DNA from 3 places in the Gemmiger qucibialis genome. Region 1 is predicted to be linked to each of the others. Evidence: predicted binding sites of a transcription regulator. Region 1 holds the regulator's gene; each other region holds the start of a gene.
The links. Region 1 encodes HrcA, which represses chaperone genes, less so after heat shock. Its sites were predicted from a motif close to TGTTAGCACTCNNNNNNNNNGAGTGCTAACA; they were not measured.
Positions count from the first base shown of each region.

Region 1 (9,978 bases):
GACCATCAGGACCTTAGCCAGGTCAGAAGCCTTCAGGCCTGCATCAGCCAAAGCCTTGCGGACAGGGGCCATGGTGCGGTCAACCAGATCAGCGGTCAGTTCATTGAACTTTGCGCGGGTCAGGGTCATATCCAAGTGCTTGGGGCCGTTGGCGTCAGCGGTGATGAACGGCAGGTTGATGTTGGTGGAAGTGGCGCTGGACAGCTCGATCTTTGCCTTTTCAGCAGCTTCCTTCAAGCGCTGTGCAGCCATCTTATCCTTGCGCAGGTCGATGTTGTTTTCCTTCTGGAAATCCTCAGCCATCCAGTCGATGATGCGCTGGTCGAAGTCATCGCCGCCCAGGTGGGTATCACCATTGGTAGCCAGAACTTCAGTAACGCCATCGCCCATCTCGATGATGGAAACATCGAACGTACCACCGCCCAGGTCGTAAACCATGATCTTCTGGTCGGATTCCTTATCAATGCCGTAAGCCAGAGAAGCTGCGGTCGGCTCGTTGATGATACGCTTTACGTTCAGACCAGCAATGGTACCGGCGTTTTTGGTTGCCTGACGCTGGCTGTCGTTGAAGTAAGCGGGAACGGTGATGACAGCTTCGGTAACGGGCTCGCCCAGGTAAGCTTCGGCATCAGCCTTCAGCTTTGCCAGGATCATAGCGCTGATCTCTTCGGGGGTGTAATCCTTGCCGCCGGCGTGAACCTTCTCGGCAGTGCCCATCTTACGCTTGATGGAGGAGATGGTGTTTTCGGGGTTGGTGATAGCCTGACGCTTTGCAACCTGGCCTACCAGACGCTCGCCGGTTTTGGTAAAGCCGACAACAGACGGGGTGGTACGGGCACCCTCAGCGTTAGGGATAACAACGGGCTCGCCGCCCTCCATAACAGCTACGCAGCTGTTGGTAGTACCAAGGTCAATACCAATAATCTTACTCATAATATAAAACTCCTTTCATATTCCTCTTTCAGGAAACATGGAAATGTGAATGTCTTAATCTATATCTGAACGGGCTTTTGCGCCCGGTTCATGCTTTGTTATTCGGCCACAACCACGGTTGCATGGCGGATGATCTTATCGCCGATCATGTAGCCTTTCTGGAACACGCGCACCACAGTGCCGCTTTCCTGGCCATCCTCTGCCGGAACCTGCTGAACAGCGTTCATAAAGTTGGGGTCAAAGGGCTTGCCCATGGATTCGATCTCGGTGATGTTCAGCGTTTTCAGAGCTTTTTCGGCTTTGTCCAGCGTCATCACAACGCCCTTTTTATAGTTTTCGTCGGTGCATTCGGCATTGGCTGCCATATCCAGCGTATCCAGAATTGCCAGGATCTGGTTGACCGCGTGGGAAACACCATCGTTGAACTTCTGGTCAGCTTCGCGGGCGGAACGCTTGCGGTAATTGTCATACTCTGCAGCGGTGCGCAGCATCTGGTCTTTCAGCTTTGTGTTGGCCTGCTCGGCGGCTTCCAGCTTTGCCTTTACGGCTTCCAGCTCTTTGGATTTTTTGCCGAACCAGTCTTTCTTTTCGGTCTTTTCTGCAGCGGGTTCAGCTTCCTGCTTATCGGATTCTGCCGCGGGCGCTTTTGTTTCAGCAGCGGCCTGTTCCTGTTCAGTTTCAGGCTGCTTCTTTGTTTCTTCGCTCATGTCTGCTCCTCCTTTTTACCGGACATTGACTGTCCTAACTTAATTGCAAAATAATTCAAAACGGGGATCAAGTGTTCGTACTCCATGCGGTTGGAGCCGATCACCGCCACCGTGCCGTACAGCCCGCCGCCCGCAAGGTAACGCTTGCTGACGATGCAGAGGTTCGGCATGGCGGGCTCGATATCCTCGCCCAACGTAGCGGTCACTTTGCCGCTGCCCGGTTCGATCAGGGCGCGGGCCGCTTCGTTGTCAGAAAAAACTTCCAGCAGCGCGCCAAGGTTTGTGCGCACATCCGGCATCTTGGCCAGGTACTGCACGCCCTCCAGGTAAAACTGCGGGCGGGTGCGAACCAGCGCTTCGGCGGCGAACACCACCGGCGCCAGCCTGCGCCCGGCGGAAAGCACCAGGCTTGCCGTCAGCGACGGGGTCAGATCCTCCGGTGCCACAAAGGTCAGGCTGCTGTTCAGCAGGCGGGCCATCTCATCGGCATCCTCCCGCGTCAAGCCGGTGTGGATACGCGCCACACGGGTGCGCACACCGCCGGAGCTGGTAACCGCCAAAACTGCGGCGGAATACCGCCCGACCTGCACGACCTCAAAATGGGCGATGCACAGATCCTCGGCCTGCGGGGTGGTAGCCACTGCGGCACAGCCGGTATAATCGGCCAGTGCGCGGGCGGCGCTCTGCGCCAGCTTTTCGGGCTCAACGTCCATATCGGCAAACAGCCGGTCAATGTTTTCGCGGTCCGCTGCGCTCAGTGCTATGGCGGCGGGGGCTTCCAGCAGGTGGTCTAGGTAGTACCGGTACCCCTTGGGGCTGGGCACGCGGCCTGCGCTGGTGTGCGGCTGCTCCAGCAGGCCAAGCTTTGTCAGCGCGGCCATCTCGTTGCGGAGCGTTGCGCTGGAAAGTGCCATGTCAAAGTGGCTGGCCAGCAAACCGGAGCCGACCGGCTCGCCGCCGGTAGAATAAATGGCAACAATCGCTTCCAGAATGCGCTGCTTGCGTGCATCCATCGTCATGCTGCCCTCATCTCCTTGTTTGCTTTTTCTTGTTTAGCACTCTCTCTTCCTGAGTGCTAAATTTATTATATCCCAACTCTTTGTTCTGTCAAGCCCTTTTCATAAAAAGTTTCAAACTTTAACAGATTTGACACAAACGCCGCGGCAAAGGGTGGTTTTTGCCCTCCGCCGCGGCGTTTTTCTGTTATTTTATCTTGGGCAATACCGCATAATTCTAAGTGCCGATACGGCGAGCGAGGTGCGGCAGATGCTAAGCCAAAAGCGCAGATAATACTGGATGTCTTATCGAGCATTTTGGCAACGCAAATGCCGTGCCGCAGCCGCCGAAGCGGTGCTTAAGCCGTCAGGCGGGAATTGTGCGGTGTTGCCCTTGTTTTGCTGCCCGCCAGACAGCAGGGTGATGCCGGCCAACGGTTCATTCTTCCATCCACTTTGCTAAAAATGCCGCGGCAATGTTTACTGCGCGGGCGGTCTCGGTATCAGGGGCTGCATCCTGCGGGCGGCCGGTCAGCAACACACCGCCTTCCACATCCCCCTGCACCACAATGGGGCAGACGCACAGCAGCACCGTTTCCCCTTTGTCAAAGGCCGTAATGCGGCGGGCAGCGGTTTCCGGCGCGGTGTAAGGGCCGCGCATGGCCAGCAGCCGGGCGGCGGCATCGCTGATCTGCCGCCCCAGCAGCTGCCCTTTGCCCGTGCCGGTGGCGGCCACAATGCTTTCCCTGTCACATATCAGCACAGGGCGGCCCAGGTTTTTGGCCAGCACCTCGGCATACACCCCGGCCAGTTCGCCCAGCTCCACCAGCGGGGAATATTTTTTGAACACCACCTGCCCATCGGCAGCGGTAAAAATTTCCAGTGCATCGCCCTGGCGGATGCGCTGGGTTCGCCTGATCTCTTTGGGAATGACCACCCGCCCCAGCTCATCAATCCTGCGCACGATTCCTGTTGCTTTCATTGGGGTACCCTCCTGCCCTTCCATATTCTGTACAATATACCTATTATATGGAAAGTGCGGCGGTTTATGTATGGTTCGTGCCTGTTTTTTGTTAGTGCTTTATCCAGCCCTGCCAGCAGGGCATCACGCTGAACGGCTTGGCAATGTGGGCGTTCACGCCTGCTTCAAACACCTTTTTGCGGCTCCCCTCAAAGCCATCTCCATTTTGGAGATATTATAACGGAGCGCCGCGTAAATTTCAGGATATTGGTTCCCTGCCCACCAAATAGCCACCCGCACATTGTCTGCAGCCTTGCCGCCTGTACTATCCGGGTGGTATACTGATACCAATATATTTTGTGTGCCCCGCACACAGGGAACGAGGCTCCGCTATGGCTGAACTGCTGCAAACCACTCTGTGCTACCTGGAACAAAACGGCTGCTATCTGATGCTGCACCGCATTAAAAAGAAGAACGACGTCAACCACGATAAATGGATCGGTGTGGGCGGCAAGCTTGACCCCGGCGAAACTGCCGAAGCCTGTGCCCTGCGCGAAGTGTGGGAGGAAACCGGCTTGACGATGCAATCCCCCGCCTACCGCGGCATTGTGGATTTTACTTGCGAGCCATGGCCCGCCGAGCGGATGCACCTGTACACCTGCACCGATTTTACCGGCACGCTGACCGACTGTAACGAGGGCACACTGGAATGGGTGCCCAAACCCGAAGTAGAGAACCTGCCGATCTGGCAGGGGGACAAAATTTTCCTTCGGCTGTTGGCGGAGGGCGCACCGTTTTTCCATCTGGAGCTAACCTATCACGGCGATACCCTGGTGCAGGCGGTGCTGGAAGGCGAGACACTGCCCTGCGGTTGAACAGCCATTATAATAAAGGCAATACCGCATAATTCTAAGTGCCGATACGGCGAGCGATGTGCGGCAGATGCTAAGCCAAAAGCGCAGATAATACTGGATGCTGCAAAGGTGAGCGCCGCCAGTGGCGGATGCAGCGAACCGAAGCAGGGGCAGCGGTCGCAGAGTGCGAGGGGCTTTTGCCCCCGAAGCACGATGCGGGTACCGCAACCCGACATTATCGAGCCATTTTGGCAACGCAGATGCCGTGCCGCAGCCGCCGGAGCGGTGCTTAAGCCGTCAGGCGGGAATTGTGCGGTATTGCCTAAAGAAATAAAATAAAAGCATGTGCAGTTTTTCGGGCTTTCCCCAAAAACGCACATGCTCTTGTTTTTATTGGTTATTTCAGCAGCCCGAAATGTTCCAGCGCATTCCAGATGCCGTCCTTATCCACATCGGTGGTAATGTAATCCGCCGCGGCACGGGCATCTGGCCAGGCGTTGCCCATGGCAACCCCGATCCCGGCAAAAGCAAGCATCTCGGTATCGTTGCCGCCATCGCCAAAGGCGATGCTGTTTTCCCGCGTAAGACCCAGATGATTGAGCGTTTCCTGCAAGCCGTTCACCTTGCCGCCGGTTGCGGGCAGGATATCGACAAATTCTTCGCTCCAGCGCACAGCGCGGCAGCCGGGCACGTGAGTCATGAACTCCGGTTCCTGCTCGCTGCTCAAAAATGCGCTGAGCTGATACGTCGGGTAGGTAAAGCAGCGCTGGGCCGGATCGATGGTTTCCTGCGGGATCTCTTTCAAAAAGTTTTCACACAGGGCATTGGTGCGGTTCATGTAAGCGGTATCCGCTTCCACAAAGGAAACCGCAATATCTGTTTTTTCCAGCCAGGGCAGCAGCTCGCGCAGTCCCTCCTGCGGCAGCGAGTGAGCGTAAAAGCAGCCGTCCTTATCCCGGCAATATTGGCCGTTCATCATCACCATGCCGTCAAATTCAAACGGCAGATCCTTTTTCAGGTAATGCAGGTGGTACGGCGGGCGGCCGGTTGCCAGGTAAAGCTGCACCCCTTTGGCGCGCAGAATGTTGAGCGCCGCCACGGTGGATTCCGGCAGGTGGTGATCCGGCGGCAGCAGAGTACCGTCAATATCAAAAAAAGCAATGCGAATATCTCTGTTTTCCATGTTATTATTCCTGTTTCAGCTGTCGGCCCATCATTGTAGCCAGCGCATCGCGGGCGGCCAACCGACCGGACAGAATATCATCCACCGCATTCACGATGGGCATTTCTACCTTATACTTTTTCGCCAGCTTGCAGGCTGCGGGCAGGGCATTGATGCCCTCCACCACCTGACCGACCTCTTTTTTGGCGGTTTCCACATCCTTTCCGCGGCCAATCAGCATGCCGGCATGCAGGTTTCGGCTGTGCATACTGGTGCAGGTCACGATCAGATCGCCCATACCGGAAAGCCCGGCAAAAGTTTCGGCCTTGCAGCCCATGGCCACACCCAGGCGGGCCAGCTCGGCGTTGCCGCGGGTGATAAGGGCAGCCTTGGCGTTATCGCCGTAATCCAGGCCCATCGCAATGCCAACAGCCAGCGCGATCACATTTTTGACAGCGCCGCCCAGCTCCACGCCGCGGCGGTCGGTGTTGGTATACACGCGGAAGGTGGGGGTGGTAAAGATCTGCTGCACCTTGCGTGCGGCGGCTTCATCCGGGCTGCCCGCCACGATCAAGGTGGGCATATCGCGGGCCACTTCCTCCGCATGGGTGGGGCCGGAAAGCGCCACCACATTGCAGTGGGTGTGTTTGCCATCCGCGGCCAGCTCCTGCTCAATGATTTCGGACATCGTCATCAGCGTTTTTTCCTCCACGCCTTTGGCCACATCCACGATCAGCTGCCCATCCGGGATATGCGGTGCCGCCTTGCGGGCGGTGGAACGCACAAAAACCGAGGGCACCGCAAACAGCAGCACATCACGGTCGCCGCAGATTTCTTCAATATCCGCGGTATAGTGCATATCGGCAGGCAGGCACATGCCGGGCAGGTTGGGGTGGGCATGGGTCACGCTCATGGCTTTCAGTTCATCGGGCAGGGCGCTCCACATGGTAACGTCACAGCCGTTTCCTGCCAGCATGCGTGCCAGCGCGGTTCCCCAGGTTCCGGCACCCAGAACACCGATTTTGGTTTTGGTCATCGTATTTGTTCTCCAATCGTTTATGGGCAATACCGCATAATTCTAAGTGCCGATACGGCGAGCGAGGTGCGGCAGATGCCAAGCCAAAAGCGCAGATAATACTGGATGTCTTATCGAGCATTTTGGCAACGCAGATGCCGTGCCGCAGCTGCCGGAGCGGTGCTTAAGCCGCAAGGCGGGAATTGTGCGGTGTTGCCTATGGTATCAGGTACGCCTTCAAGCTACACCTTAAAAGTGCCCCGTGCGGTTAAACTGTTTCCACCTCTCAATCAAAGAGTGGCGGCGCGGATCCGGCTTATCCGGCAGGTCCAGCGTAAAGCGCTCATAGCAGTTCACAATGCGTGTCTGGCCGTACTGGTGCTCCCGCGGGATGTTGGCTCCATAGGTCAGGTGGATATGCCCGTGTAGCATCAAAGCCGGGTGATAGGTATCCAAAATTTCATTGAACACCGTAAACCCGCGGTGCGGCAGGTCGCTGAAATCCCCATAGCCGTGCAGCGGCGCATGGGTAACAAGGATATCCACCCCGCCCGCGTGCTGGATCTTGCTGCGCAGGTGGCTGATGCGGCGTTTCATTTCCGCTTCGGTAAACTGCCAGGCACCGGCGCGGTAACGGCAGCTGCCGCCAAGGCCCACAATGCGGTAGCCCTTGTACCAGTACAGGTCATCGTCAATGCAGATCGCACCGCGGGGCGGTTCTCTATCATAGCTGGCATCATGGTTGCCGTGTACATAAAGCACCGGAACCGGCGCTGCATCGGACAAAAAGTTCATATAATGCCGGCTCAGGTCCCCGCAGCCGATGATCAGGTCGATATCGCGCAGCTTGCTGGGCTCATAGTATTCCCACAGGTACTTGCTCTCTTCGTCTGCCACTGCCAGAATTTTCATAGATCAGCCTCTTTCTCTGCAGGGAGCCGGTCGCGGTGGATGCCCTGCATGCGGTACATGGGGCGGGCACAGTCCATCAGTTCGTCAAATTCCGGCAGGTGGCCCTCCACTGCATCGCACAGCCAGTCCATATGCAGGATCTGCTCCGGGGTAAAGCCGGTGCGGCCCTCGTTCATCACAGTACCGTTCTGCGCGGTAATATAGCAGGCAAACGGGTCAATGCTGCCCGCAATAATGCCGCTGCGCAGGATGTTGGCCAGGTGGCGCACATCATGGGGCAGCTCGCGGCTGAGCAGCACATCCATCACACCGCTGTTCATGCCCCACCAATAGTTGACGGCAGTACCGTCGGTGCCGGATTTATCGCGGGTCCAGCCGCCATCCAGCACGGTGCGCACCACGTTTTCATAAAACTGGCCCCAATGCCAAAACGGCGAAGCCAGATCCATCAGCGTGCCGCCGGGGCTGATGCGGAAAGTTCCGAACTCTCGCGCAGGGCGGAACGGCGTGGGGGTATCGCGCCCCGAGATCACCGTGATGCCCTGCTTCTGGAAGGCCTGGATCGGGTCCCCCGGCAGGCAGGACCATTGCAGGCTGACCTTAACGCGCGGGTTGACCATCCGCGCGCCAAGGGCAAACGCATTGATGTTGGCCGGAACGCCAAAGGTGGGTGTATCCGCCACATAGCCCACGCGGTCCTCCCGCGCCACAGCGGCAGCAATGGCGCCGGTGATGAACTTTGCCTCATACACGCGGCTGTAATAGGTGCGGATGGAAGCATACGGCATATCGACCGAGCAGTTCAGGATGCGCACATCCGGGTGGCGCAGCGCCGCGCGCAGCGAAGCCCCCACCAGTTTTGGCGAGGTTGTAAACACCATATTCGCGCCGTCCTGGATGGCTTTTTCCACCAGTTCATCGGCATTTTTGCCCGGCTCTGCGCCATGATAAGCCACGGTTTCCACCTTGCCGGCAAACACCTGGTCCAGCTGGGTACGGCCAAACTCGTGCTGGCTGGTCCAGGTAGAAGTTTCCGGCGTGCGCTCGTTGACAAACGCTACTTTCAAGTGGCTGGGCTCACTGCGGATCCCCGGCAGGATGCGGTCCAGCAGGCTGTTCTTTTTGGCCGGGGCGGCCGGCTGGGTGCTGAGCTTGACCGGTTCCGGGCGCTCCAGCGCCAGAACGTTATCCCACACAGCGTCAATAGCTGCGGCAAACTGGGCGGGACTATAGGTTTTCAGCTCATCCAACTTATACAAGCGGAGCAACAGCAGCATAACATCCGCCGGGGTGGTGCGCATTTTATCGCCGCCGTGGGCATTATAAGCCTTGGTGATCCAGTTCATCAGGCTGACAACTTCCGCCTTATCGTCTGCGGTCCACTTTTCATCCGGCGCTTTGCCCAGCGCTTTCTGCAAGCGGGCAAAGCTGCCCTCCTGCGTAAAGTGCAGCCGGTACAGCCCGCACAAAGGGTAATACTCCATGAACTCGTAATATTCACGAATTTCCGGCGTATCACTGAACCGCGGCACAACGCGGGTAACGGTGGCAAAAATAGAATCCGCGCCAAAATATTTCAGCACACTGACACGTTTGTTGCCCTCTTGGACATAAAAGCGGCCCATGTACTCATATGCTTTAATGGCATCGTGGATGCCCTCTTCCATATGGGCCATGCACAGGGAAAGCCACTTGCTGGCAAACTCAGTGTCTTCGGGCAGCAGCGGCATAAAGTTGGAAGCAAACGCCATGGTGCGGCCGGTGGTTTTGGTGCCTACCACATAATCCAACGGTATTTCAATGGTGCCAAGCGGTATCTGGCTTTCGGTATCTGTTTTTTCCAGCAGTTCATCCAATGCAGGCAGATAGGGGTATTTGCCTGCCGCTGTCTTTTCACGGTAATCGCGCATGCCCAATCTTTGAGCGCGGTTGTATTCATCTATGGCTTCTATACGCTGCATCCTGTGCCTCCTCCTGCTGTTGTGGTTCCGTCATTTTTTCTTATTCTGTGGGCATGTATGTTGTAATTATACCATATCCCGCAGGGCTTTGCACCCTTTTTATGGCGGAAACCGGCATCCTGCCCGCTTGACATAAATTTTACACAAAACCTGTGGTGCAGGTCTTGCGGCATATCGCGGATTCTTGTATAATAAAATTTGTATGCAAATTTGACATCAATCAACTGCGAGGTACTGGAATGCTTAAGAAATACCTGACTGTATTTTTTGTTTCGATGGTTCCCCTGATCGAACTGCGCGGCGCAATCCCCTATGGCGTAATTTTTGGTCTGCCGCTGTGGAGCACCTACATCATTGCCATCATCGGCAACATGATCCCGGTGCCGTTCATCTTTTTGTTTGCGCGCAAGATCCTGGAATGGGGCGCTGACAAACCGGTGATCGGCAAGTTTTTCACTTTCTGCCTGGAAAAAGGCCA
Region 1 covers NZ_JAQFEN010000001.1:583,128-593,105, forward strand. The annotation lists gene dnaK (molecular chaperone DnaK) at 1-933, opposite strand, end outside; gene PG062_RS02685 (nucleotide exchange factor GrpE) at 1,032-1,640, opposite strand; gene hrcA (heat-inducible transcriptional repressor HrcA) at 1,637-2,659, opposite strand; gene PG062_RS02695 (hypothetical protein) at 2,725-2,952, opposite strand; gene PG062_RS02700 (stage V sporulation T C-terminal domain-containing protein) at 3,075-3,617, opposite strand; gene PG062_RS02705 (NUDIX hydrolase) at 3,989-4,471, shown strand; gene PG062_RS02710 (Cof-type HAD-IIB family hydrolase) at 4,848-5,633, opposite strand; gene PG062_RS02715 (NAD(P)H-dependent glycerol-3-phosphate dehydrogenase) at 5,638-6,648, opposite strand; gene PG062_RS02720 (metallophosphoesterase family protein) at 6,877-7,539, opposite strand; gene PG062_RS02725 (BMP family ABC transporter substrate-binding protein) at 7,536-9,500, opposite strand; gene PG062_RS02730 (COG2426 family protein) at 9,740-9,978, shown strand, end outside.

Region 2 (9,381 bases), on a different contig from region 1:
CATAGCACAACAACCTCAAGTTGTCAACAGAATTCTGTAACATAATTTCAGAATTTTAGTTTGTGCTTTTGCTTTTGTGCAGGATTATTAGTTTTTATGTATTGCGCTTGTGCATCCTGTCAACATTTTTTGCCCGTTTTGGGGTAAAAATAAACAGCATGCGCTTCACAGGTTTCTGAAATCATTTCTGTCATTTCAGGAACACTGCAAAGCGCATGCCTTGTTGTACTACTGTTGTTTATCTGTTGTTCTTTCCCGTTTGGTGCATGCTGGGGTGCAAACGTCCACATTCTGCCGGAGAAAACCCATTGTTTGCCGCAAGCATTGCAAGCAATCTGTAGGGGCCGCTGCTCATCATCGGCCCGCATAGCAGAGTGGCTCGGAACACGAAGCATGCGCACAATGTGCGCCCCTACGGTGGGGGATGCGCCACAAATATCTGCCACCTGTTACAACAAACTCTGTAGGGAACGGTCTTGACCGTTCCGAAACCTTGTGGTGGATGCCATAAGCAAATCCGTGAGCGCCCCTACCTACTGGGTAAACACAAGAGTCAGCTCTATCAGCACAATGGTGCCAGCAGCCGCAGCAAGGCGGATACCATCAGGCCCGGCGCGCTGGTGCGGCATTCTTTCAGCTCTACCAGATGGGACTGTTTTTCCAGCTGCATCATAAATTCGCCCACATCGGCCAGCGCGGCACAGCCATACAGCAGGGCGGCACATTCAAAATGCAGGTACAGGCTGCGGTAGTCCAGATTGATGGACCCCACCACGGCGATCCTGCCATCCACCAGCCAGGTTTTTGCGTGCAGAAAGCCCGGCGTGAAGGTGTAGATCTTGACCCCAGAGCGGATCAGCGGCTCAAAGTAGCTGCAGGTCAGCTGGTAAACCATCTTTTTATCCGGGATGCCGGGGGTATAAATGCGCACATCCACGCCGCGCTTTGCGGCCAGGCGCAGTGCCGTCATGGTGGCGTTATCCAAGATTAGGTACGGCGTGGTGATCCACAGCGTTTCCTGCGCCTGGGTGATCAGGTCCAGGTAGACATTTTTGGAAACATTCTCATCGTCCACCGGACTGTCGCTGTAGGGCTGCACAAGGCCGATCGTCGGCTCTTCCGCCGGGAACGGCTGCTCCTCGCGGTAAGCATCCAGACCGGGGTCGTCGGGGCGCTGGCTGGCCCACAGCTCCAGAAAGATCGTGGCAAAGCTCCACGCCGCGGGGCCCTGCAGCCGCACGCCGGTATCGCACCAATAGCCAAAGCGCTCTTTTTGGTTAATGTACTCATCCGCCAGGTTAAAACCGCCGGTAAAGGCGGTTTTTCCATCCACCACCACAATCTTGCGGTGGTCACGGCTGTTCATCACCAAGTTCAGCAACGGCACAAACGGGTTAAACGGCACTGCCTGGATCCCTTCCACCTGCAGGGTCTTCCAGTATTGGGCGGGCAGGCCAGTGGCACAGCCCACATCGTCATAAATCATCCGCACATCCACGCCCTGAGCCGCTTTACGACGCAGCACATCATGTACGGCATCCCACATTTTGCCCTTGGAGATAATAAAGAACTCCAAAAGGATCGATTCCTGTGCTGATTCAAGCGCTTCCAGCAGATCGGGAAAGACCGCTTCTCCCGAAGCGTAAAACTTGACGTTGGTGCCGGAATACACCGGGTAAGCGGCAAAATCCCGCAGGTAAGCTGCGGTGCGCCCCGCGCGGGGGTTGGCCTGTTCCAGCATGGCCTGTGCCGCAGGGTCCGTGCGGCGCAGTGGGCGGATGCGGTCATAGGCCCAATCCAGCTTTTTGCGCAGGCGGAATGCCGGGCGCTTATCGCCCCACAGCAGGTAGAGCAAACCGCCCTGCACCGGCATGATCATGAAAAGAACCATCCAGCTGATCTTGAACTCCGGCGCGGTGGAATCCTGCCGGATAAGCACCGCGCACATGATAACGCTCAAGGCTATCATCAGCGGGTTCAGCCAGTGCGCATAGCTGGAAAGGCTTGTGAACAAAGACCAGAACCATGCCGCCTGGATCAAAATCAGCACCCCGGTAATTACAATGCGGCTGAACAGCTTGCTGCACAGCTTTTTTATCATTCGGCCAAGCTCCTGCATGGCCCCACCTCCCTTTTATCTTTTGGTTTATTTTCTATATCATACAAGATAACACTTTAACGATACCACGCCCCATTCCTGATTTCAAGCCTTTTCCTGCCCGTTTTGGGCAGAATGAAAAAGATGTGCTATTTTCTTTATGTTTTGTTTTGCATTTCAATTTCATCGTCAAGTTGTAAATTTTATCTGCGTTTAGCACTCATATACAAAGACTGCTAAAAATTCACGCACAGTTCACATTTTATTCATAATTATAGTGTACTGTAATACTCGTCAACAGAAAACGACACCGCTCCCAAGGGTGTCGGAGCTGCTGAGCCAATACTGATAAAAAACTTTATGGATATGTTTAAGGAGATATGACTTATGGCTATGCTGATAGACCGCCGCTACAATCCGTTCCGCGATTTTGAGGATATTGATCGTTCTTTCTTTGGCGATAACAGCCTTGCAGAGTTCAAGACGGACATTCGTGACATCGGCGATGCCTATGTGATGGAGTGCGACCTGCCCGGTTTCCGCAAAGAAGATATCGCCCTGAATCTGCACGATAAAGTGCTGACCATCAAGGCTGAGCGACACAGCGATTTTGAGAACGCCGAGAAAAAGGGCAGCTACCTGCGCTGCGAGCGCAGCTTTGGCAGCTATACTCGCAGCTTTGATGTGACCGGCGTGGATACCACCAAAGTGCGTGCCGCTTACAACAACGGTGTGCTAGCTATCACCCTGCCCAAGTATGTAAAGCCGCAGCCCACTGCCCAGACGATTTCCATTGACTGATAAATCCAGCCATCCATTTCGCAAGATTGCCTTTTCCTTTTTGTCCTGTATATATTTCGTCTCCTTCCCATCCTCCTATCCCCGCCACTCGCCAGCAGGCTGTGGGATAAGGCCCCCGGAATGATGCGTAGTGGGGCCCGACAAAGTTGGGGCTGGCCGCAGCACTCGGTGTTCCGGGCACTTTATCTCACAGCCTGCGTCCGGGTTCCTTTTCCTACCTTACTTATTTTTTTATTATCTTCCCCGTTCTTCCCGCTATAAAAACGAAAACCGCCTGTACTATTGAGCATCCGCTCGCCCGGTACAGGCAGTTTTTATTTTTTAAATTGTTTTGCTGGCCACGTTACGCCGGCAGCTTGCTGTTCAGGAACTGCACCCCAACGCCAAGCAGGTTCGGCCCCAGGTGTACGGCCAGGGTGGCGTCAATTTTGCCGTGCAGCACACGGTGGCCGTTGGGCAGCGCGCGGGTCAGAGCTGCTTCCAGCGCTGCGCCCTCTTCCGGCACATTGCCATCGCACACGACCAGGTTATACTCCTCGCCGGGGTGTTTGGCTGCCAGCTCCGTTGCCAGCTCAATCAGCCGCTGCTGCACACCGCGGCGGCCGCGCACCTTGGCGGCGGTGGAGATCATGCCGTCCTTGCGGTCAAAGGTCAAAATCGGTTTGATCTGCAAAAGTCCCCCCGCCAGCGCTGTGGCGCGGCCAATGCGGCCGCCGCGCTGCAGGTACTCCAGCGTATCCAGCGAAAAATACACCACCGTGTCATCGATCAGCCGCTTGGTCAGTTCGCACAGCGGGTCAAACGCCACACCGCGCACCGCATAGCGCGCCACCTGAACCGCCAGTGCACCCAGACCGATGCTGGCGCTTTTGCTGTCGAACACTTTCACGGTCAGCTCCGGGTGTTCCTCGGCGGCAAGGCGCATCAGGTTGTTGGCGCTGGAAAGGCACTCTGCGATCATCAGCACGATCACATGGGTGTAGCCCTGGCGGGCGATCGCGTTGTACACATCCTCAATATCCTGCGGGCGGGGCAGGCTGGTTTTGAAATTCTCGTTTTTCTGGCGGGCATAGATCGTTTCTACCGTAATATCAATGTTATCGCGGTAGCTCTCGGTCCCGCTTGTCACCACCAGCGGCACACAGAAAATGGGGTATTCTTTCAGATATTCCTGCGGCAGATCGCAGCAGGTATCGGTAATAATGGCGATCTTATTGGCTGCTTCCATTCTATTCTCCTCGATCAAAACACAAAGCCGGGCAGCGCAGCGCATTGATGGGCTGCGTTTACTTCTTTTGTATTAGAAGATATTATACCCCTGTTTTTTTGCCGCGTCAAACAGATATGCTGTTCAAACGGCAGCAAAGCGTGTATAATAAAAGGCATATTGCCCCCGCAAAATTGTTGCTGATAAAAGGAGTATTGTACTATGCTGAATCCCGGAATCAAAGGCAACGCCAGCGTTGCCGTAACCGCCGCCAATACCGCTGCCGCCATGGGCAGCGGTGAGCTGAATGTGTTCGCCACCCCCGCCCTTGCCGCATTGGTTGAAAAAGCCTGCTGGCAGAGCGTTGCCCCGGAGCTGGACCCCGGCTGCGGCACCGTTGGCACCAAGCTGGAACTGGCCCACAACGCCCCCACACCCGTTGGCATGATGGTGCGCTGTGAAAGTGAACTGACCGCCGTGGACGGCCGCAAGCTGACCTTCAGCGCCGTGATGTATGACGACGCCGGCGAAGTTGGCCGCGCCACCCACGAGCGCTTTATCATCCAGAACGAAAAGTTCCAGAAGAAAGCCGACGCCAAAAAGGCCGCCGAATAATCATTCCGGCAATTCAAAGCACTCATTTCCAACAGCCCCACCCGCATTTTACGGGTGGGGCTGTTGCTTTGCGCAGGGGCTTGTCCGCAATGCTTTTTTGCCGTCGAAGTCAGCTTGTTTTTCCGCCTTTACCGGGCGTTTTGGGGCTTCTGCGCACAGCGGCAAAAAGTGCGGGTGCCCTCCGATACAATAATAACACCATGCACACAGCATGGTTGAGGGAGGGATCACCATGCAAAACACACCAGCCACATCATCCACCGCGCCGCGCATCCGGCAGGCTGTGCGCACCGCCAACGCCAAAACGGCACCGCCTGCCTTGCCCCGCGCCCCGCTTTTGCACGGGCTGAACCGCGCCGTGATATGGCAGCTTGCCGCCTGCGGTACCGGGCTGCTTCTCAGTGCCGGGCAGGTTTACGGCGGGGCCGCGCCCTTTGGCCTTGGCCTGCTGCTGGGCTGCGGCAATACATATGCCCCCGCCGCCGCGCTGGGCTGCCTGGCCGGGCTGCTATTGTTCCAGCCGCTGGATACCGCCTTGAAGCTGGCGGGGGCCTGCATCGGGGCGCTGACCGCCCGCATTGTGGGCCGCCAGCTGGGCCAGACCGGCTTTTTGCCCGGCGCGGCCTGCGGGGTGGGCGTTCTGCTGTTGGAACAGGGGCTTGTCACCCTGGTGGGCGGCGCAAGCCCGGCGGATACGGCCAGCCTGCTGTGCTCCGCCGCGCTGGCCGTGCTGGTGGGGCTGGGCATCCACAAGCTCCACATCGGCACCCCGCGCGGGGCCTGCCTGTGGGCCGCCATGGCCGCCGCCTGTTTGCAGCGCGCTGCCCTGCCGGGGTTTGCACCGGGGCTGGCGGGGGCGGCGTTCTGCATTTTGTGCTGTGCCTGCGCGGGCAGCCTGGAGCACACCGCCGTACTGGCTCTTGTGCTTGCCATGGCCCTGACCGCTGCCGCCCCGGCGCTCTGTTTTGCCGCGCTGGCCGTGGCTGCGGGCGGGCTGGGGGCAGCGGTCTTTTGCCCCGGCGAGCGCCGCAGCGGGGCCGCCGTATTTGCTGCCGGGTGTGCGCTGGGGGCGCTGGCCGCCCCCAACCTGACCGGCGTACTCACCCTCGGTCTTGCCGCCGGGGCCGGGCTACTGGGCTTTCTGCTCTGCCCGGAGCAGGCTCTGCGGGCGGTGTTTCCGCCGCCTGCCCCACCGGTTGGCACCCAAAGCCTGACCAGCGCGGCACGCAAACTTTCCGGCGTGGCGGATACCTTATCCGACATTGCCGAAACAGTGAACGCTGTATGCAGCTGCCAGATGCCGCCCCGCGGCGAAAGCTATGACTATGTGGTAGAGTTCTGCGCCCAGCACCTGTGTCAGAACTGCGCCCGCCGCAATACCTGTTGGGTTCAGGGGTATTCCACCGCCATGGATGGGCTGTACGCCCTGCGCGGCGCGCTGGAACACAACGGCCGCGTGGAGCTGGAGGACCTGCCGGGGCAGCTTTCCACCTGCGTCCACCCGGCGGACCTGTGTGCCACCGTCAGCCACGGTTACCGGCTATGGTGCAGCCGCCGCCAGACCCGCGCCCGCGCCGAATTGCTGCGCACCGCCCTGACCGAGCAGTACAGCGCCATGGCCACAGCTTTAGCCCAAATGGCCGCCCGCCTGGGCCGGGCTGGCCTGCCGGACCCCCGGCGCGAAGCCCGCACCACCCAGTTGTTTGCTTCTCTTGGGCTGGAACCACTGGAATGTACCGTCCTGACTGATTTGGCCGGGCGGGTTACCGCCGCCGTTACCCTGCCCCGGACCAGCTTTACTCCCGGCGAGTGCCGCGCCCTGGCCGAGGAAATGGGCCGCATCTGCCGCCGGGACTTTGATCCACCGGAAGTAACCAACTGCCGCACCGTGACCATGCTGCATTTTGGCGAACGCCCGCTCTACCGCGCCGTGTTCGGCCTGGCCAGCCGCCCTGCCCCGCCGGAAACCGTGAGCGGGGATGCCTGCCGTCAATTCTGCGACAGTGCAGGCCGCGCCCAGATGCTGCTGTGTGACGGTATGGGCACCGGCAAGCCCGCCGCCGTGGACGGCCAGATGGCCGCCAAACTGACGGCCCAGCTGCTGCAGGCCGGGTTTGCCGCCGAAAGCGCTGCCCGGCTGGTCAACGTGGCACTGGGCCTGAAAAACGCAGGGCAGGAAAGCGGTGCAACGCTGGACCTGCTGACGCTGGACCTGTACACCGGGCGGGCCGGACTGTTCAAAGCGGGGGCGGCCCCCAGCTTTTTATGCCGGGCAGGCGTTGTGCGCACGCTGGATGGTGCCAGCCTGCCCATGGGGGTGCTGCCCACCGTAACGGGCCGTTCCACCGCCTTAACGCTGGATGTGGGCGACACCGTGATGATGGTCAGCGACGGTGCTTTGTGCGATGGCTCCGCCTGGCTGTGTGACCAGCTGACCCTGAGCACCCGGCTGGGCCAAAGCCCGCAGCAGACCGCCGAAGCCGTTGCCGCCAGCGCTGTGCGCCGCAGTGGGGCGCGCCAGGATGATATCACCGTGGCCATTGTGCGGCTGGAACGGCAGAAAAGCTGACAGCAAACCTGCATCATTCCAAACAGCGCAGGAATTGTGCGGTACCCCTCGGAACGGATTTCTATTCCTGCTATGGCAAAATCACGGCGGCGGCAGCGCCCTGCCATTGCACGCACCAACGCACCAATTTTGCGCCGTGCCTGCTCGCTCATTATTCGTTCACAAATATTTTCAAAAATATTCAAAAAAACTGTTTATTTTAGGCAAAAAGTGTGGTAAAGTAAAAACATGCCAAATGTGGAGCATACCACATCACAATAAATACATATGCCGGGTGGGGAGAGCTTATCCCGGCGCGAAAAGAGGTTTGTAAGACAATGGAATACGCCAGTAAGGACATTCGCAACATTCTTGTGGCCGGCCACGCAGGCTGCGGCAAAACGACTTTGACCGAATCCCTGCTGTATTTGAGCGGTGCAACTGAGCGCATGGGCCGTGTTGAGGACGGCACCACCGCCAGCGATTTTGACCCCGAAGAAGCACGCCGCAAAGCATCGCTGAATTCCAGCGTGATTCCCGTGGAAAGTAACGGCACCAAGTTCAACCTGATTGATGTTCCCGGCCTGTTTGATTTTGAAACCGGCGCTGCCGAGGGCATCACCGCTGCGGAAAGTGTCCTGATCTGTGTTTCTGGCCGTTCCGGCGTTACCGTCGGCGCAGAAAAGGCCTATAAACTGGCACTGAAAAACAACAAGGCCCGCATGGTGTTCGTGACCAAATCTGACCTTGAAAATTCTGACTACTTCAAGATTCTGGAACAGCTGAAAATCAAGTTCGGCCCTTCTATCTGCCCCTGTGTTGTGCCTGCCCGCCTGGACGATGGCACCGTGGCTTACATCAACCTGTTCAGCCAGAAGGCATTCAAGTACGAAAGCGGCAAACAGGTGCAGATCGACCTGCCCGATATCGGCCACCGCTTTGAGGGCCTGATCCAGGCTATGTATGAAGCCATTGCCGAAACCGACGAGACCCTGATGGAAAAGTTCTTTGAGGGCGAGCCGTTCACCACCGAAGAGATCGTTACCGGCATGGCCGCAGGCGTGCGCACCGGCCAGATCACCCCCGTGTTCTGCGGCAGTGCCGTCAACCTGCAGGCATTGGATATGCTGCTGTACAACATGAAGGAGTTGCTGCCCAGCGCCGCAACCGCCGCTGTTGTTGGCGAAAACGCTGACAGTGAGCCGGTTGAAATCACCGTGGACGACACCGCCCCCACCTGCGCTTATGTGTTCAAGACCGTTGCCGACCCGTTTGTGGGCAAGCTGAGCTTTATCAAGGTTCTGTCCGGCAAGCTGAGCGCAACCAGCAATGTCATCAATGCCCGCACCGGCCAGCCGGAGCGCCTGGGCAAAACATTGACCGTATGCGGCAAAAAACAGACCGACACCCCCGCCATTGTGGCCGGTGATATTGGCGCAGTTGCCAAACTGGCCACCGCCAAGACCGGCGATACCTTATGCGATCCTGCCCGTGTTGTCACCCTGCCCGCCCCCAGCTACCCCGTTGCCTGCTACCGCATGGCTGTCAGGGTTGCCAAAAAGGGCGATGAGGGCAAGGTTTCCGGCGCACTGGCCCGCCTGATCGAAGAAGATCCGGCCATTTCCTTTACCGTTGACCCCGAAACCAAGCAGCAGATCATCAGCGGCCTGGGCACCCAGCACCTGGAAGTTGCCGTTGCCAAGCTGAAGAACAAGTTTGGCGTTGAGATCACGCTTGAAGTTCCGCGCGTGCCCTACCGCGAATCCATCCGCAAGAGCTGCAAGGCCCAGGGCCGCCACAAGAAGCAGACCGGCGGCCACGGCCAGTTTGGCGATGTGTGGATCCAGTTCGAGCCCATTCCGGGTGAGGACGTTGAGTTTGCCGAAAACGTGTTCGGCGGCAGCGTGCCGAAGAACTTCTTCCCTGCTGTGGAAAAGGGTGTGCGTCAGGCAGCCCAGCACGGCGTTCTGGCCGGGTACCCCATGGTTGGCCTGAAAGCCACCCTGCTGGACGGCAGCTATCACCCGGTAGACTCCAGCGAAATGGCGTTCATCATGGCCGCCAAGCTGAGCTACAAGGCCGCCATCCCCGAAGCCGGCCCCGTTCTGCTGG
Region 2 covers NZ_JAQFEN010000012.1:72,861-82,241, forward strand. The annotation lists gene PG062_RS13490 (hypothetical protein) at 120-401, opposite strand; gene cls (cardiolipin synthase) at 563-2,101, opposite strand; gene PG062_RS13500 (Hsp20/alpha crystallin family protein) at 2,486-2,899, shown strand; gene PG062_RS13505 (DegV family protein) at 3,243-4,127, opposite strand; gene PG062_RS13510 (thioesterase family protein) at 4,329-4,721, shown strand; gene PG062_RS13515 (SpoIIE family protein phosphatase) at 4,954-7,290, shown strand; gene PG062_RS13520 (hypothetical protein) at 7,363-7,509, shown strand; gene PG062_RS13525 (elongation factor G) at 7,608-9,381, shown strand, end outside.
Region 2: a site for HrcA is predicted at 2,310-2,340, ahead of PG062_RS13500 (Hsp20/alpha crystallin family protein). Genes of this name have one in related genera too.

Region 3 (9,978 bases), 260 kb from region 1:
ATTTTCCTTTCCCTCATGGCTCCACCTCCGGTTGGCTGCCCGCTTTTTGCAGGCAGAAGCTGACCGTGGTTCCCTGGCTGGGCACACTTGTAAATTGCAGCGTTGTGCCGTGCAAGGCGGCAATTCTGGCGCACAGGGCAAGCCCCATGCCGCTGCCGCCCTGCTCCCGTGCACGGGATTTATCTACCATATAAAACGGCTCGGTAATGCGGGCCAGTTCCTGCGGCGGAATGCCGCAGCCGGTATCCTGTACGCGGATGGTCAGCCGGGTGGGTGCTTCGTCCAGCAGCACTTCCACTTTGCCATCCGCCGGGGTGGCTTTGCGGGCATTCTGGATCAGGTTGTACAGCATATCGCACAACAGTTCCGGCTGGGCCAGCACCACGGCGTCACTGCGGGGTAGGGTGGGCACCGGGCTGCCCTGGGGCAGGGCGCGGCGCAGGCTTTGCAGCACACGGCCCAGGGGTACGGCTTCCAGCTGCGGGGGCTGTTGTTCCAGCCCCATCAAAGCCAACAGGTTCCCGCTCAACGCTTCCAACCGCTTGCTTTCGTGGTAGATATAATCAGCAGCGGTGCGGCGGGTGGCGGGGCTCACCTCGCCGCTGCGCAGGATATCGGCAAAGCCGAGGATGCTCGTCATCGGGGTTTTCAGCTCGTGGGTAAACGCGGCCACAAAATCATCTTTCTGGCGGGCGTTCTGCTGCAAGGTCTGCACGGTGCCCTCCACCGCCTGGGCCATCTCGTCAAAGCTGCGGCTTAAACTGGCAATTTCGTCACTGCCATGGATGGCCGTGCGCTGGCTGTAGGCCCCGGCGGCAATCTGGCGGCTGGCCTGCTCCAGCTGCTCCAGCGGGCGGGTCATGCGGCGGCAGAGCAGCAGAACCAGGCCCCCGGCCAGCACCATAGCCAAAAGTTCTACGATCAGTGCGTTTCGGGTGCGGGCCTGCCGCGCCTGCCACACGGGGGCGGCATCCTGCGCAATGACCAAGGTGATGCAGCGTTCCGGCAGAACGACCGTTCCGGCGCACAGCAGGGTATGGTTGTTCGCCAGCACCATGCGCGGCTCGCCATCCTGGGCAAGCAGGGCTTCCACTTCGGATAAGGGAACCACGGTGGGCAGGGCATAATACAGGGAGGTTCCATCCACACTGTAAGCGGCGCAGGCAAGGCTGTTCTGCTCGGTGATGGCCTGCAAATAGCTGCCCACCCGTGCGGCCAGGCTGCCGCTGCCGGGTGTGACCAAGGTGCGCTGCATGGCGCGGCTTTCCCGCTGCCAGTCTGCAGATAACGTTTCCTGCGCGGTGTGCAGCTCCTGCCGGAACTGCTGCCCGATCAGCACCGTGTTGCACAGCGAAAGCACAACTGCCAGCACCACCAGCAGGGCAAGGGTCAGCTTGTGGGCAAACTTCATGGCAAAACTCCTGTTTTATGGCAATACCGCATAATTCTAAGTGCCGATACGGCGAGCGAGGTGCGGCAGATGCTAAGCCAAAAGCGCAGATAATACTGGATGTCTTATCGAGTATTTTGGCAACGCAGATGCCGTGCCGCAGCTGCCGGAGCGGTGCTTAAGCCGTAAGGCGGGAATTGTGCGGTGTTGCCTTATATAAAAGGATAGGCAAAGCGGCGCTCATTCCCCGCGCTCCAGCACATAGCCCACACGGAATACGGTGCGGATCTCGTTCTTCCAGCCCAGCTTTTTGCGCAGCCGCTGGATGTGCAGATCCAGCGTGCGGCTGTCATACTCGGCATCCAGCCCCCACACGCGCTCATAGAGCACTTCGCGGTACAGCACAATGCCGCGGTTGCGCAGCAATACTTCCAGCAGGTCAAATTCCCGCGGGGTCAGGTGCAGCGGGGTGCCGCTGCGCGTTACCCGGCGGGCAGCCGGGTCCAGCACTACATCAAAAGCAGCAAGAGTACCCTGGGCTTTACCACAGCGGCGCAGCACCGCTTCCACCCGTGCCACAAGCTCGGTGGGCTCGAACGGCTTGGTAATGTAATCATCCGCGCCCAGGTGCAGCCCACGCACACGGTCCGCCACCGCGGTTTTGGCGGTCAAAAAAATCACCGGGGTCTGCACGCTGCGCAGGTAGTCCAGCAGCTCGTACCCATCGGGGCCGGGCAGCATAATGTCCAGCAGGGCCAGATCATAGGTGTTTGCTTCAATTTTATCGGCGGCCTCGGTGCCGGTGGCAGCTTCGTCACAGGTGTAGCCCGCGCGCTCCAGCGTCAGGCGGATCAGCGCACGGATGGGCGCTTCGTCATCCACAATCAAAATAGGTTTCATGGGCGGATCCTTTGTCGTTTTGGCTTTTTGTGCTTCTTCACTTTCTAATTCTACTGTATACTTGTATCCAAAATCTTGCAAGATGGAAAACGCCCGAAAAAGCAGGAAACTTTTTGACAGTTCATAAATCTTTTTCAATTTACCCTATTGACAACGGTTGGCTATGTGTTACAATATTAGCAGTCGAACAGATAGAGTGCTAATAAAGATAATGCTTCCGCATAACGCCCTTGAACCTGCAAGGATATCAAGCCGCCGGGCACGAAGCAGCACTTGAACCGGTTCGCTGCTAATAGATAGAAAACCATTATCGTTGCCGATAAAGGAGGTTTGCGATATGAATACCAACCAATTTACCCAAAAAACGATGGAAGCCCTGCAGGCTGCCCAGCGTTTGGCAATTGAATATTCCAACCAGGCGTTGGAACAGGAGCACATGCTGGTGGCCCTGACCCAGCAGCAGGACGGCCTGATCCCCCAGCTGCTGACCAAGATGAACGTTGACCCCGGTACCTTTGAAGCTGCCGCAGCGGAAAAAGTTTCCCAGCTGCCGCATGTGACGGGTTCCGGCCGTGACCCCGATAAAGTCTATATCTCCAATGAGCTGGACCAGGCCCTGACCGCCGCTGAAAAGCAGGCCCAGCAGATGAAGGATGAATATATCAGCGTGGAGCATGTCTTTATGGGCATGCTGCAGCGCCCCGGCCGCGTGGCTGGCGAGCTGTTCAAGCAGTTTGGCATCACACCGGAAAAGTTCATGCAGGTGTTGTCCGCCGTGCGCGGCAACCAGCGCGTGACCACTGATAACCCCGAATCCACCTATGACGCCCTGAAAAAATATGGCCAGGATCTGGTGGAAGCCGCCCGTGCCAACAAGCTGGACCCCGTCATTGGCCGTGATTCCGAGATCCGCAATGTTATCCGCATCCTGTCCCGTAAGCGCAAGAACAACCCTGTGCTGATCGGTGAAGCTGGCGTTGGTAAAACGGCTATCGCTGAGGGCCTTGCCCAGCGTATCGTGCGCGGCGATGTGCCCGAAAACCTGAAAGAACGCACCGTGTTCAGCCTGGATATGGGTGCTCTGGTCGCCGGTGCTAAGTACCGCGGCGAGTTTGAGGAACGTTTGAAGAGCGTTCTGAACGAAGTTAAAAAGAGCGAAGGCAAGATCATCCTGTTCATTGATGAGCTGCACACCATTGTGGGCGCCGGTAAAACCGACGGCGCAATGGATGCCGGCAACATCTTAAAGCCGATGCTGGCCCGCGGTGAGCTGCACTGCATTGGCGCCACCACCTTGGACGAGTACCGCCAGTATATCGAGAAAGACCCCGCTCTGGAACGCCGTTTCCAGCCCGTTATGGTGCAGGAGCCCACGGTGGAGGATACCATCTCCATCCTGCGTGGCCTGAAAGAGCGCTATGAGGTGTACCATGGCGTTAAAATTCAGGATGGCGCTTTGATTGCAGCAGCAACGCTGTCTAACCGTTATATTACCGACCGTTTCCTGCCGGATAAAGCCATCGACCTGGTGGATGAAGCCTGCGCAATGGTCAAGACCGAGCTGGACTCCATGCCCGCAGAGCTGGATGACCTGAACCATAAGATCACCCAGCTGCAGATCGAGCAGGCTTCTTTGCAGAAAGAAACCGATGAAATGTCCAAGCAGCGCCTTGCCGCCATCGAAAAAGAAATGGCCGAACTGCGCGATTCCTTCAATTCCAAGAAAGCTCAGTGGGAGAACGAGAAGAACGCCATCAATAAGGTGCAGAGCCTGCGCGCCGAGGTAGAAACCACCAAGGCCGAAATTGAAAAGGCGACCCGCAACGGCGATTACGCCAAGGCTGGTCAGCTGCAATACGGCAAACTGCCCGACCTGCAGCGCCAGCTGGAAGCCGAAGAAAAGATTGCTGCCGACAAGAAGGAGCAAAGCCTGCTGCGTGACCGCGTGACGGCCGAAGAGATCAGCCGCATTGTGGCCCGCTGGACCGGCATCCCTGTGGAGAAGCTGGTGGAGGGCGAGCGCGAAAAGCTGCTCCGCCTGCCCGAAGTGCTGCATCAGCGCGTGATCGGCCAGGACGAAGCCGTGCAGAAGGTTTCGGACGCTATCCTGCGCTCCCGTGCCGGCATTGCAAACCCGAACCGCCCCATTGGCAGCTTTTTGTTCCTTGGCCCCACGGGCGTTGGCAAGACCGAGCTGGCCAAAGCGCTGGCCCAGGCCCTGTTTGACGATGAAAAGAACATGGTCCGTATCGATATGACGGAATACATGGAGAAATTCAGTGTGTCTCGTCTGATCGGTGCGCCTCCGGGATATGTGGGTTATGAGGAGGGTGGTCAGCTGACCGAGGCTGTGCGCCGCCATCCCTACAGCGTTGTGCTGTTTGATGAGGTGGAAAAAGCCCACCCGGATGTGTTCAACATTCTGCTGCAAGTCCTTGACGATGGCCGTATTACCGACAGCCAGGGCCGTACCGTGGACTTTAAGAACACCATCATCATCCTGACCTCCAACCTTGGCTCTGACATCATTCTGGAAGACCTGGAAAAGAACCGTGCCAACGGCAAGAACGAACTGTCCGCCGAAGCGCGTGACAAGATCGACCTGCTGCTCAAGCGCCAGTTCCGCCCGGAGTTCCTGAACCGTCTGGACGATATTGTCTACTACAAGAGCCTGACCAAGGATGAGATTGGCGGCATTGTGGATCTGATGTTGGCTGACCTGCGCAGCCGCCTGGCTGACAAGCAGCTGAAGCTGGTTGTGACCGATGCAGCCAAGAGCGTGATTGTGGATGACGGCTATGACCCCATCTATGGTGCCCGCCCGCTGAAGCGGTATATCCAGGCCAACGTGGAAACCATGATCGCAAAAGAGATCATCGGCGGCAACCATGTGCCCGGCGATACCCTGACCGTGGACGCCGAAAACGGCAAACTGGTCCTGCGCTAAGCGCAAAGCGTTCAGCAATGCTGTACAAATAACCTAAGGCAACACCGCACAATTCCCGCCTTGCGGCTTAAGCACCGCTCCGGCGGCTGCGGCACGGCATCTGCGTTGCCAAAATGCTCGATAATGTCGGGTTGCGGTACCCGCATCGTGCTTCGGGGGCAAAAGCCCCTCGCACTCTGCGACCGCTGCCCCTGCTTCGGTTCGCTGTTTCCGCCACTGGCGGCGCTCACCTTTGCAGCATCCAGTATTATCTGTGCTTTTGGCTTAGCATCTGCCGCACCTCGCTCGCCGTATCGGCACTTAGAATTATGCGGTATTGCCCTAAAACAATATCCCCTGCGGATGCGGAAGTGATTCTGCGTCTGCAGGGGATATTTGTTTTGAAAATATTTTTGGGCAATACCGCACAATTCCCGCCTTACGGCTTAAGCACCGCTCCGGCGGCTGCGGCACGGCATCTGCGTTGCCAAAATGCTCGATAAGACATCCAGTATTATCTGCGCTTTTGGCTTAGCATCTGCCACACCTCGCTCGCCGTATCGGCACTTAGAATTATGCGGTATCGCCTTTGGAATTCTGTGCTGTGAAATGCTGTGTCCTGTACGGTTTCGGAACGGTCAAGACCGTTCCCTACAGAGCGTTATATAATGTGCAATGAACGGATTACATGTTCTGTAGGGCGGGATACCCTCATCCCGCCGCGGAGAAACCTTGTTGGTTTGTGTTGTGCTTGCAAACCATCTGTGAAGCTGCATAAAACCAATGATTTACTTTTTCCGCGGCTTTTTCCTAACACTATACCCAAACGACCCCAATTTGCGGCCCAATGCCAGATAATCCCCGTGGGAATATACGATCAAATTTGCCTTGTTCAGGCAGAGCTTGCCGCTTTCATCCAACAGGCGCTCGTCCACATCCACGGCAACGACTTCAGCCAAAAACAGGTCGTGGCTGCCTAAGGGGATTACCTGGGTCACTTTGCACTCCAGATTGACGGGGCTTTCTTCTACCAGCACGGTGCCAACTTTGGCGGCGGGGGAGGGGGTCAGGTGCATGGCGGAAAATTTATCCACATCGCGGCCGCTTTTTACGCCGCACCAGTCCACCGCGCGTACCAGGCTTTCTGTCGGCAGGTTGATGACAAACTCGCCGCTTTCTTTGATCAAATGGTGGCTGTACCGTTCCGGCCGCACACTGATGGAAACCATGCTGGGCTGGGTGCAGATGGTGCCGCACCAGCCAACCGTGATCAGGTTGGGTGCCCCAGCAGGGCCACAGCTTACCAGCACCGGCGGTTCAGGGTTCAAAAGGGTGGAACCTTTCCATACTTGACGGCTCATAGTGTATCTCCTTGCTTTATCATTACATTTTTATAAGGGCAACACCGCACAATTCCCGCCTTGCGGCTTAAGCACCGCTCCGGCAGCTGCGGCACGGCATCTGCGTTGCCAAAATGCTCGATAAGACATCCAGTATTATCTGCGCTTTTGGCTTGGCATCTGCCGCACCTCGCTCGCCGTATCGACACTTAGAATTATGCGGTATTGCCTAAGATATATCCTATATCGGACGGTGCGCCCCTACGGTCTTAACGGGGTAAAAGTGCGGCGGTTAGCACACGAATAACAGGTATTACCGGCATTACGTTTCCGCCGCGCGGAAAAACAGCCCTTCAGAAGCCGCAATCGGTGCAAGCAGCTGCTGCATTTCGGCGCTGGGGTGGTAGATGCTCAGGTTCAGGCAGTCCCAATCAAACACCAGCAGAGCCAGCTCATCCGGGAACAGGCAGGTCAGCGTGCCGGAATGGCAGTCCATAATTTCGGCAATGATGTGGTCGATCAGCTCCGGATTTGGCTGGTCGACCCAGCCGCCGTCCCACGGGATGCAGACGCGGTAATAGCACATCAGCTTGAAAATTACGCTGGAAAATTTGTCTTTTAACGCGGTGTGATGCGGGCTGTTCAGCAGATGGTATTCCACATCAAAATACTGCCCGCCGCTGTTTTTTGGCACCGTGCGGGGCAGGTAATCCACAATATAAACGTCTTTGGTTAAGGCAATACCGCATAATTCTAAGTGCCGATACGGCGAGCGAGGTGCGGCAGCTGCTAAGCCAAAAGCGCAGATAATACTGGATGTCTTATCGAGCATTTTGGCAGCGCAGATGCCGTGCCGCAGCCGCCGGAGCGGTGCTTAAGCCGCAAGGCGGGAATTGTGCGGTGTTGCCTTAATAATTCTTCCACCAGGGCGTCCATGCCGGCGGAATTTGGCAGTGGGGTGGGCATAAGAATCTCCATTCTAGCTTGTGGCGGTCAGACATTTTTCAGCCGGTCTTTGTCCAGCAGCTTAAAGCTGCTGCGCCATGTTTCAATCAGGCCGTCATGCTGCATGCGGCTCAGCTCCCGGCTCAGGGCGCTGCGGTCACAGTTCAGGTATTCGGCCAGCCCGGCGCGGGTCAGCGGGGTGGTAAAGGTATCGCTCCCGGCGCGGTGGGCTTCGTCCAGCAGCCACAGGCTGATGCGGGCGCGCAGGCTTTTGCAGATCAGCAGCTCCACCCGGCGGTCCAGCGCAAAATACTTATCGCTGATGGTCAACACAAGGTTTTGCATCAGCTGCAAATGGGCGCTGTGCAGCTTGGCGCAGGGGCGGATGATCTTCTGGTATGGCAGGTACAGGGCAAGGCAGCTGGTGGTGGCCATGACCGTAACAGGACTCTTTTGGCTGGAACCGGAAAGCACATCCCCGAACAAGCCGCCCGGCCTCATGTGGGTAATGGCAACGCTGGCCCCGTCCGGCGTGCTTTTTACGGCGGTAATGCTACCTTCCAGCAAAATGCCGACCTCCCGCGTTTCGTACCCGGTCAGCAGCAAAATTTCGTCCCGCGCATAGCGCCGCACACGGGGGGCAAAGCAGTCCAGCAGGGTGTCCAGTTCGTCCGGACGCATGCCGCGCAGCAGCGGCGTGCGGGCCAATAGCGGGTAATACGGGTGCAGATCCATGCGGTGCAGCCTTTCTGTTTTTGGGATGGCAGGTGTGCCGCAGCAGTTTGTTGCCACGGCAACCGACAAGATGATTTAATTATAGTATAGTAACACCGCAAAAGCAAGTGCGCCCGGCGATACCGGGCGCTTTTGTACTGCCGAAATGGCAGGCAAGAGGGAAGAGCACCGTGCCCGGCATGGTGCTGTATGGAATCAGGAGGATATACTATGTTCAAAAAGTTGATGTCTGCTGTTGCAGCGGCGGCCCTGTGTGTTTCGCTGGCCGCCTGCGGTGCAACGGCTACCAGTGAAGCTGCCGCTGAAGCAACCGCCACCCCGGCCCCAGCTGTTACCGAAGCCCCGGCCGAAGAGACTGCCAGCGCTGAAACTGCTGACGGTGCCCTGCGCGTTGCCGGCCTGAAAGGCCCCACCACCATGGGCCTTGTGAACCTGATGGCAGGCGAAGATGCCACTGATTATGACTTTGAAATGTACGGCAAGGCCGATGAAATCGTGCCGCAGCTGGTAAAGGGCGAGCTGGACGCAGCCGCTGTGCCCGCTAACCTGGCCGCAACCCTGTACCAGAAAACCAACGGCGCCATTGAGGTTGCCTGCATCAACACCCTGGGCGTGCTGTACGTTGTGGAAAACGGCGAGACTGTGAACAGCGTGGAGGACCTGAAGGGCAAGACCATCGTGACCACCGGCAAGGGTACCACCCCGGAATATGTTCTGCGCTACATCCTGACTGAAAATGGTGTTGACCCGGATAACGAGGTGACCCTTGATTTCTACAGCGAAGCAACCGAGGCTCTGGCTCAGCTGCAGGCCGGCACCAGCACGATCGCCATGCTGCCCCAGCCCTTTGTGACCAGCGCACTGGCTCAGGTCGAAGGCCTGCGCGTTGCCCTGGATATGAACGAAGAGTGGGAAAAAATTGCCGGCTCCAAGCTGGTAACCGGCGTTCTGGTCGCCCGCAAGGATGCTGTGGAAGCTGACCCCGCCCGCTTTGCCGCCTTTATGGACGGCTACAAAGCCAGCGTGGAAGCTGCCAACACTGACCTGGAAAACACTGCTGCCCTGTGCGAGCAGTACGGCATTGTAGCCAAGGCTGCCCTGGCCCAGAAAGCCCTGCCCAACTGCAACATTGTGTTTGAGACCGGCGACGAGATGAAGACGGACCTGGAAACCTACTTCAATGTTCTGTACGCAGCTGACCCCACCAGCGTGGGCGGCCAGCTCCCGGCAGATGACTTCTACTATGCCGGCTAAGGCGCGCAACAACAAAACACCAATGTGGCAAACCCTGCTTGCTGTCGCTTTTTGGGTGGCGGTGTGGCAGGGTCTTGCCGTTTGCATTGGTCATAACGGCTTATTTTTGGCCACCCCCCTGCAAACGGTGCAGACCTTGTGGCGGCTGCTGCCCACGGCGGATTTCTGGCACAGGGTTGGGTTCAGCGCGCTGCGCATTTTAACGGGCTTTGTGCTGGCGGTCACAGTGGGACTGCTGCTGGGGGCCTGCGGGGCCCGGTGGCGGTGGTTCGGCACCCTGGTGGGGCCGGTTATGCAGTTGATCCGCGCCATGCCAGTGGCGAGCTTTGTCATTCTGGCGCTGCTGTGGGTCAGCGGAAAAAACCTTTCGGTCATTGTCAGCTTTACCCATGTGCTGCCGGTTGTTTATGCGGGTACGGTGGGCGGCATTGCCGATACGGACCCGGCCCTGCTGGAAATGGCAAAGGTCTATCGCCTGCCGCTGGGCA
Region 3 covers NZ_JAQFEN010000001.1:324,041-334,018, reverse strand. The annotation lists gene PG062_RS01495 (hypothetical protein) at 1-2, opposite strand, end outside; gene PG062_RS01490 (sensor histidine kinase) at 14-1,411, opposite strand; gene PG062_RS01485 (response regulator transcription factor) at 1,631-2,290, opposite strand; gene clpB (ATP-dependent chaperone ClpB) at 2,628-5,237, shown strand; gene PG062_RS01475 (flavin reductase family protein) at 6,005-6,577, opposite strand; gene PG062_RS01470 (hypothetical protein) at 6,879-7,271, opposite strand; gene PG062_RS01465 (Crp/Fnr family transcriptional regulator) at 7,550-8,236, opposite strand; gene PG062_RS01460 (ABC transporter substrate-binding protein) at 8,447-9,490, shown strand; gene PG062_RS01455 (ABC transporter permease) at 9,513-9,978, shown strand, end outside.
Region 3: a site for HrcA is predicted at 2,465-2,495, ahead of clpB (ATP-dependent chaperone ClpB). Genes of this name have one in related genera too.